3 regions of the Nocardia sp. NPDC002869 genome follow, and region 1 is predicted to be linked to each of the others. Evidence: riboswitches for the same ligand, from Rfam matches in the RefSeq annotation. Region 1 holds a riboswitch; each other region holds the start of a gene.
The links. Region 1 has a riboswitch for cobalamin ahead of ACLML9_RS03765 (ABC transporter substrate-binding protein). Riboswitches for the same ligand answer to the same signal wherever they lie in the genome.
Positions count from the first base shown of each region.

Region 2: it holds a riboswitch for cobalamin, as region 1 does, so the genes downstream of both, metE (5-methyltetrahydropteroyltriglutamate--homocysteine S-methyltransferase) here and ACLML9_RS03765 (ABC transporter substrate-binding protein) in region 1, are expected to answer to the same signal.
Region 3: it holds a riboswitch for cobalamin, as region 1 does, so the genes downstream of both, ACLML9_RS04390 (IS110 family transposase) here and ACLML9_RS03765 (ABC transporter substrate-binding protein) in region 1, are expected to answer to the same signal.

Region 1 covers NZ_JBKOOL010000012.1:52,577-54,839, forward strand. Annotated here, with positions in the region: gene ACLML9_RS03755 (aminoglycoside adenylyltransferase domain-containing protein) at 1-162, shown strand, start outside; gene ACLML9_RS03760 (SDR family NAD(P)-dependent oxidoreductase) at 180-917, opposite strand; cobalamin riboswitch at 1,054-1,187, shown strand; gene ACLML9_RS03765 (ABC transporter substrate-binding protein) at 1,223-2,257, shown strand.
Region 2 covers NZ_JBKOOL010000202.1:965-3,227, forward strand. Annotated here, with positions in the region: partial or broken gene metE (5-methyltetrahydropteroyltriglutamate--homocysteine S-methyltransferase) at 1-1,390, opposite strand, end outside; cobalamin riboswitch at 1,538-1,743, opposite strand; gene ACLML9_RS25780 (pyruvate carboxylase) at 2,039-2,263, shown strand, end outside.
Region 3 covers NZ_JBKOOL010000014.1:40,374-42,636, forward strand. Annotated here, with positions in the region: gene ACLML9_RS04390 (IS110 family transposase) at 1-924, opposite strand, end outside; cobalamin riboswitch at 1,150-1,302, opposite strand; tRNA gene ACLML9_RS04395 (tRNA-Pro) at 2,013-2,086, shown strand.

The DNA of each region.
Region 1 (2,263 bases):
GCGCCGGCGCGCACGCCGCGTTGCTGCGCCGCGCGCGGGACGGCTATCTCGGTGCGGCGGTGGATGATTGGGCCGGGCACCGGGACGAGGTGGCGGCGTTCGTGCGATATGCCGCCGCGGGGATCACGGCCGCCGCGGTCGCCGGCCGGGGTACAGCACTGAGCACTCCCCCGGACCCGTTACCAGGCGATGGCCCCCTGCGCGCCGACGAAGGAACCGTCGGTGGACACCTCCGGCGATTCCGCCGCCGCGAGGACGACCTGGGCGGCCTGCTCCGGCGTCGTCGGCGCGTCGGCCGACGCGGGAGCCAATTCGGTCGCGACGAAACCGGGGCATACCGAGGTCACCCGGACGGCGGTATCGGCGAGCGATTTCGCCAGCCCGACCGTGAGGCTGTTCAGTGCCGCCTTCGACGCCTGGTAGCCCGGGACCACCATCGAGTAGTACGCCGACTCCGGGTTCCGCTGCTCGGTGAGCGAGCCCATCTCGGTGGAGATGTTGACGATCCGCCCGGCCGGTGCGCGGCGCACCAGCGGCAGCAGCGCTTCGATCACATTGGCGGGGCCGAAGGTGTTGGTCATCAATGTCTCGGTGAACGCGCCGGGATGGGCGAAGTTCACCGTGCCGGTGGCGGTGGCCTCGGGCAGGATGCCGGCATTGTTCACCAGGACATCGATGTGGTCGTGCCGTTCGGCGAGGGAATCGTGCAGGCACCGCGCGCTGTCCACCGAGCACACGTCGAGGACCTCCCCTTCGGCCGCCAGTCCCGCCGACCGCAGTTCGGCCACCACGGCCTCCACCGCCGGCGCGCGGCGTCCGGTGACGATCACCCGGTAACCCGCGCGGGCGAACGCCGTCGCGGTGGCGCGTCCGATTCCGCGGGTCGCCCCGGTGACCACCACGATCTTCTCCGACATGTCGTTCCTTTCGTCATTTCCGTTCGTGCCCTATGAGCATCGCGGAGGGCATACGGTGCGCGCTGGCAGGAAATCGCCGTCGCATTCGCCCGCGGCCGGTACGCCGGCTCGAGCGGGTCGAACGTCCAGTTCACTGTCGGATAGCATGGTCGGCGGCCGCACTGCGGTCGCGGCGTGATGAGGGAACCCGGTGGAAATCCGGGACTGGCGCGCAACGGTGACACCCACATGGTGGAGTCCGATCACTCATCCGCCGAGCTCGGTTCCGGCCTCGCGCACAGGCCCAGACGCAAGGAGTCCACGCCGTGACGCGGTCCTTTTCTTCGGCGGTCACCGCCGTGGTATCCACCCTCCTGCTGGCCGGATGTGCCGGTGCGCCCGACTCGGACGGTCCGGCCGCCGGGTCCGCCGCCGGCTATCCGGTGACGATCGAGAACTGCGGCGTCGAGGTCACCGTGGCGGCGCCGCCGCAGCGGGCGGTCGCGCTCGATCAAGGGGCGGCGGAGATCCTGCTGTCGCTCGGTCTGGCCGATCGGATGGCCGGCACCGCCACCTGGACCGATCCGGTGCGGGAGAACCTGGCCGCCGACAACGCGCGGGTGCCGCGGCTGGCCGACAACCGACCCTCGTTCGAGGTCGTCCTGGACAAGGAACCGGATTTCGTCGCCGCCTCCTTCGGCGGCACCCTCGGTCCCGGCGGCGTGGCCGAGCGGCAGCAGTTCACCGAACTGGGTGTCCCCACCTACCTCTCGCCGACCGACTGCGACGGCAAAACCGATATCAGCGTCAATGCCGACGGTGCTCGCACCGAACCGTTGACCATGGATTCGGTCTACCGGGAGATCCGCGACCTGGCCGCTGTCTTCGATGTCGCGGACCGCGGGGAGCGGCTGGTCACCGAACTGCGCGACCGCTACTCGGCCGCGTCCGGGCGGATCGCCGCGGAGCGGGTCTCGCTGGCCTACTGGTTCGCCGACACCTCCACGCCGTATGTCGCGGGCTGCTGCGGCTCATCCGGGATCATCACCGACGCGGTGGGCGCGAAGAACGTTTTCGATGACACCACCGACGAATGGCCGCAGGTCGGCTGGGAGACCCTCCTCGACCGCGACCCCACCGCCCTGGTCCTGGCCGACCTGAGCCGGCGCAGCCTCGCCGGGGACGCGCTGGACAGCAAGATCGCCTTCCTGGAATCGAATCCGGTGACGGCGAAACTGACCGCGGTCCGCGAGCGGCGCTACATCGTGGTCAACGGCGCCGATATGAACCCCTCGATCCGGACGGTCGACGGGGTCGAGAAGGTCGCCGACGCCCTGGAGCGGTGGGGTTACGGTTCGTGAGCTCCG
Region 2 (2,263 bases), on a different contig from region 1:
GCCGCACGTACTCGGCCCGGTCGATCTCCCCGGACCGCAGTGCCGCCCGGGCCAGCCGGATGGCCGAGGTCTGCGGATAGGAGCCGATCGTGGTGGTCGGCAGCGGCGGCAGAGGCAGGTGCTCCCGCTGGCGGGTCCGGCGCTGTTCGGCGGGCGCCCGCCGCGCGGCGTCCGGGCCCAGCGCGGCGAGTCGTGCCCGTACCTGCGCGTTGCTGATCCGCGGATCGGTGCGGCGGCTCGCCGCGGCGGCCCGGGCGGTTTCCAGTTCCGCGGCGACCGCCTCGGTGCCGGAGTTCAGGCCGGTCGCCAGTACGTGTACCTCGGCGGTCTTCTCGGCGCCGAAGGCGAGCCAGGAGCGCAGCGTGTCGTCGAGTCGCGTCTCCACCGCCAGCGAGTACGGGACGTGCAGCAGCGAACACGAGGTGGAGACGGCCAGTGCCCGCACGCTGCCCAGCAGGGTGGCCAGCGTCGACAGGGCACCGTCGAGGTCGGTGCGCCAGACATTACGGCCGTCGACCACGCCCGCGACCAGCAGTTTGTGCGACAGCGGGGGGACGGCCGCCACCGCGGCGACGTCGGTGCCCGCGACCAGATCGACGGCGATACCTTCGACATCGGTGGCGGCCAGGGCTTCCAGCGCGGCGCCCGGATGCCCGAAATAGGTGGCCACCAGCACCGCCGGCCGCTGTGCCGCCGCGGTGAGTTCGGTGTAGACCCGGCGGACCGTCGCCAGTTCCGCCGGGGTGAGATCGGTGACCAGCGCGGGCTCGTCCAGTTGTACCCAGCCCGCGCCCGCGTCGGCGAGTAGCCGCAGCAACTCCTGGTACAGCGGGATCAGTTCGGCGATCCGGTCCAGGGCCGCGCCGCCGGTGGTCTTGGCCAGTTTCAGGAAAGTGACCGGTCCGATGACCACCGGCCGGGCCGGCACGCCGAGTTCGACCGCTTCGGCCACCTGCGCCAGCAGGTCTTCCGGATGCAGGCCGAAGGTGGTGTCCGGGCCGAGTTCGGGCACCAGGTAGTGGTAGTTGGTGTCGAACCACTTGGTCATCTCCAGTGGCTCCACCGACTCGGTTCCGCGTGCGGCGGCGAAATAGCGGTCCAGCCGATCCGCTATCCCGGCGACCCGGTCGGGCAGGGCGCCGAGGAGGACGGCGGTGTCGAGCATCTGGTCGTAGTGGGAGAAGGTGCCGACGGGAATCGAATCCAGTCCGGCGGCGGCCAGTTCTGCGTACTGGTTCCGGCGCAGCGCGCGGCCGGTCTCGTGCAGTTGCGCCGCGTCTATCCGACCCGCCCAGTAGGACTCGGTCGCGCGTTTCAACTCCCGGTGCGGCCCCACCCGGGGGAGTCCGAGAACCGTTGCGGTGAACGGGCGGTGCGAAATAACAGTCACGGTGTTCTCCAGTGCTGAAGTTCGACGGCCGTCGCCGTTCCCGGGCGCACGGCACCGATGAGACCCCGAATGACCCGGCTGTGCGGTCGGGTCGGATGTCAGCACTGGTGGCGGCGCCCGCTCCACGAGGCGACGGCCACCGGATACGGCGTATCCGGTACAACCGGCAGGTCTTCGGACTCGCGGGCACCGGCCTGTCGGCCGACCTACTGGCCGTCGCTTCCCAGGCGTGCTGCCCAGTGCTGATGACGGCGGTCGTTCCTGCTCACCGCTGCGGGACAGTTCCGGATTTCCACCGGATTCCCTCTCACCCGCGTGGTGCGGGCTTCGGCGCCGGGGGCGGACGTTCGGGGCTCCTCGTCGTCCGGCCGGCGGACCAGCTGCGGGTCCACCATAACGCGGACGCGCCGAGCGCGCCCGCAGCGGCGCGAACAGCGGCCGACTTCGCATATCTTCGCAAGAGCGCCGGGCCGCTCGGATAGCCGGGAAATGGCCGCGGCGGGTAATACGCACAGGCCGGGATCGTGTGCGGTGAGATATGACGGTGCGGTGAACAGGACTTCGCAGCCTTGCCATACGTCCTTGTGAAGATTCTGCGAAGTGGACTTCGCTGTCGCCCCTGGGTGTGGCGCCGGGTACGTTGGGTCAATGTTCTCGAAAGTCTTGGTTGCCAACCGCGGCGAAATCGCCATCCGGGCCTTCCGCGCGGCGTACGAGCTCGGTGTCGGAACGGTTGCCGTCTTCCCGCACGAGGATCGCAATTCGGTCCACCGCCTGAAGGCGGACGAGGCATACGAGATCGGCGAGGAAGGCCATCCGGTCCGCGCCTACCTCTCGGTCGACGCCATCATCGAAGCGGCGAAGACCGCGGGC
Region 3 (2,263 bases), on a different contig from region 1:
GCCGGCGTAGGCGGCCAGATGCCCGGCCGAGGCGAAGGACGAGCCGTCGCCGACTTCGAGCAGGATGCGGGCTCCGGTCCTGACTCCGATGCCGGGCATCGAGGTCAGGACCCGGGAAAGAGGGTGCGCATCGAGCATCTCCTCGATATCGGTGGCGATCGTTTTCCGTTGCTGAAGAACGGATTTGAGTTGATCGGCGAGTTTCGGCAGAACGACTTCGGCGGCCTTGCTGCCAGGGACGACGACGGTTTGCGCGGGCAGCGCGGCCAGGATTTCCTCGACGAGTCGAGCACCCATGCGGGGTGCATGTTTGACCGCGATGCTGGTGAGTTTGCGTCGGCCCGCGGCCTGGATGCCGGCCGGGCCGCCGCAGCGCGAGAGGATCTCGAGCACCGCCGGATGCGCGACACGAGGACCCAGGACCCGTTCCAGGGCCGGGTGGATGCCGGTGAGCAGGCCTCGGATCCGGTTGCTGGTGCGGGTCGCTTCCCCGGCCAGGTCGTCGTCGAATCCGACCAGGACCCCGAGCTCGGTCAGCGCTTCGTCTCCGGTGTCGACGCGGCGCAACGCGTGCGGCATGGTGCGGGCGGCATCGGCGATGATGTGGGCGTCGCGGGCGTCGGTTTTGGCCTGACCGGGGTAGAGGTCGGCGATGCGGCGCATCGCCAGGCCCGGTAGATAGGCCACGTCGTGGCCGCAGTCGCGGGCCACGGTGACCGGCAGGGCACCGATCGTGTTCGGCTGGTCGACCACGATCAGCAGCGGCCCCCGAGCCGCGAGCTGGTCGAACACCGCCCGCAACCGGGCCTCGTCGTTCGGCAGCGCCTTGTCGAACAATCGCTTACCGGCCGGGTCGAGCCCGACCGCGTGGTGTTCGCCTTTGCCCACGTCAACGCCGCAGAACACGGCATAGCACTGTGTCACCCTGCTCGTCCTCGTCGCATCGAAAACGCCTCCGGACGGTCGCCGATCCAGCGTCGACGCCCGGCACCCACGTTACGAAGAGACCTGTATTCGGCCCTGCCCCTATCAGCGGTCCATCGACGCCACCGGCGCCCGGCGACACCACCCCCCGGATCATGAACTCGACAGGGGCAAGAAGTCATACCGGGCCCGGCGACCGTGGGCCCGGTTCCGGGCCCACCAAAAAGGTAACGGGCGGATCAGCGCATTGGATTCGCCCTGTTCGATGATGTGGGCGGTCCACGCCGTCGCTTCCCGCCCCCCGGCCCAGTGCGTGTGACGGCGGTCGCTCCCGCTCACCGCTGCGGGACAGCCCCCGATTCCCACCGGGTTCCCTCTCATCCGCCCCACGGTGCCACCGACACCGGACGACACGCTTCGCACCCCCCGCCCAGCAAAACCGCGCGGGATGAACCAGCTGCGCCCGGGAGAATGTGCCCAGCCCGAGCTCGCACTCCGGTGGGGCGGTGGGCGCAACCGGCCACGGCGCGCACTGATCCAGCGATCGGACGAGATAGGCCGCGGGAAAGACAGCAGAACGCCGCCGGGCGATGAGCCCAGCGGCGTCCGGTCGAGAAGCCGGCGTCCAACAAGCGCCTCACGGCGAGTGGTCGCTCGTAGCGACAGAGGGTGCGGCCCGGGGCTGTCCGGACGCCGACGAGGGGGTTCAACAGAGACAGCCAGGAAGCTATTCCACAGGGCACTGACCCCTCTCACCAGGCATCCCATCGCACGGAGAACCGACCGCCCGGCCGGATGCGGCGGTCGTCGACCGCCGGATGCGGCAGTCGTCCGGTTGCGGACAGCATCCCGGGTTCCAGCGCACAGGACGAGGCCCCGGATCTCCGTGCGGAACCCACCCGAGCCCCGAATCGTGGAGCTTCGTCCCGGAGCGGCGACCGCAGCGAGAAGCAGCCCACGCGCCTCACGCGCTCGGAGGACGAGCGCGGAGCGCGGCGGAAATCCGACAACACCACGCTCAACCTGCCGATTTCCGGTCTCGAACACCTCTGAGGTAATCTCATCGAGCGCCGGAACGCACGGCGCGACGGGCTGTGGCGCAGTTTGGTAGCGCACTTGACTGGGGGTCAAGTGGTCGCAGGTTCAAATCCTGTCAGCCCGACAGATAGGCGCAGGTCAGGGCTCTACCAGCACAAACATGGTAGGGCCCTGAGCGTCATTTCCAAACTTTCCCCAAACATTGCGGGTGGGGCTCCCAACACTTGGGTCGAGCCACCAACCGTGTAGGCGTGAAGCCCTCAAACTAGCGAAGCACCAGCTAAGACAAGTTTGCGATTTG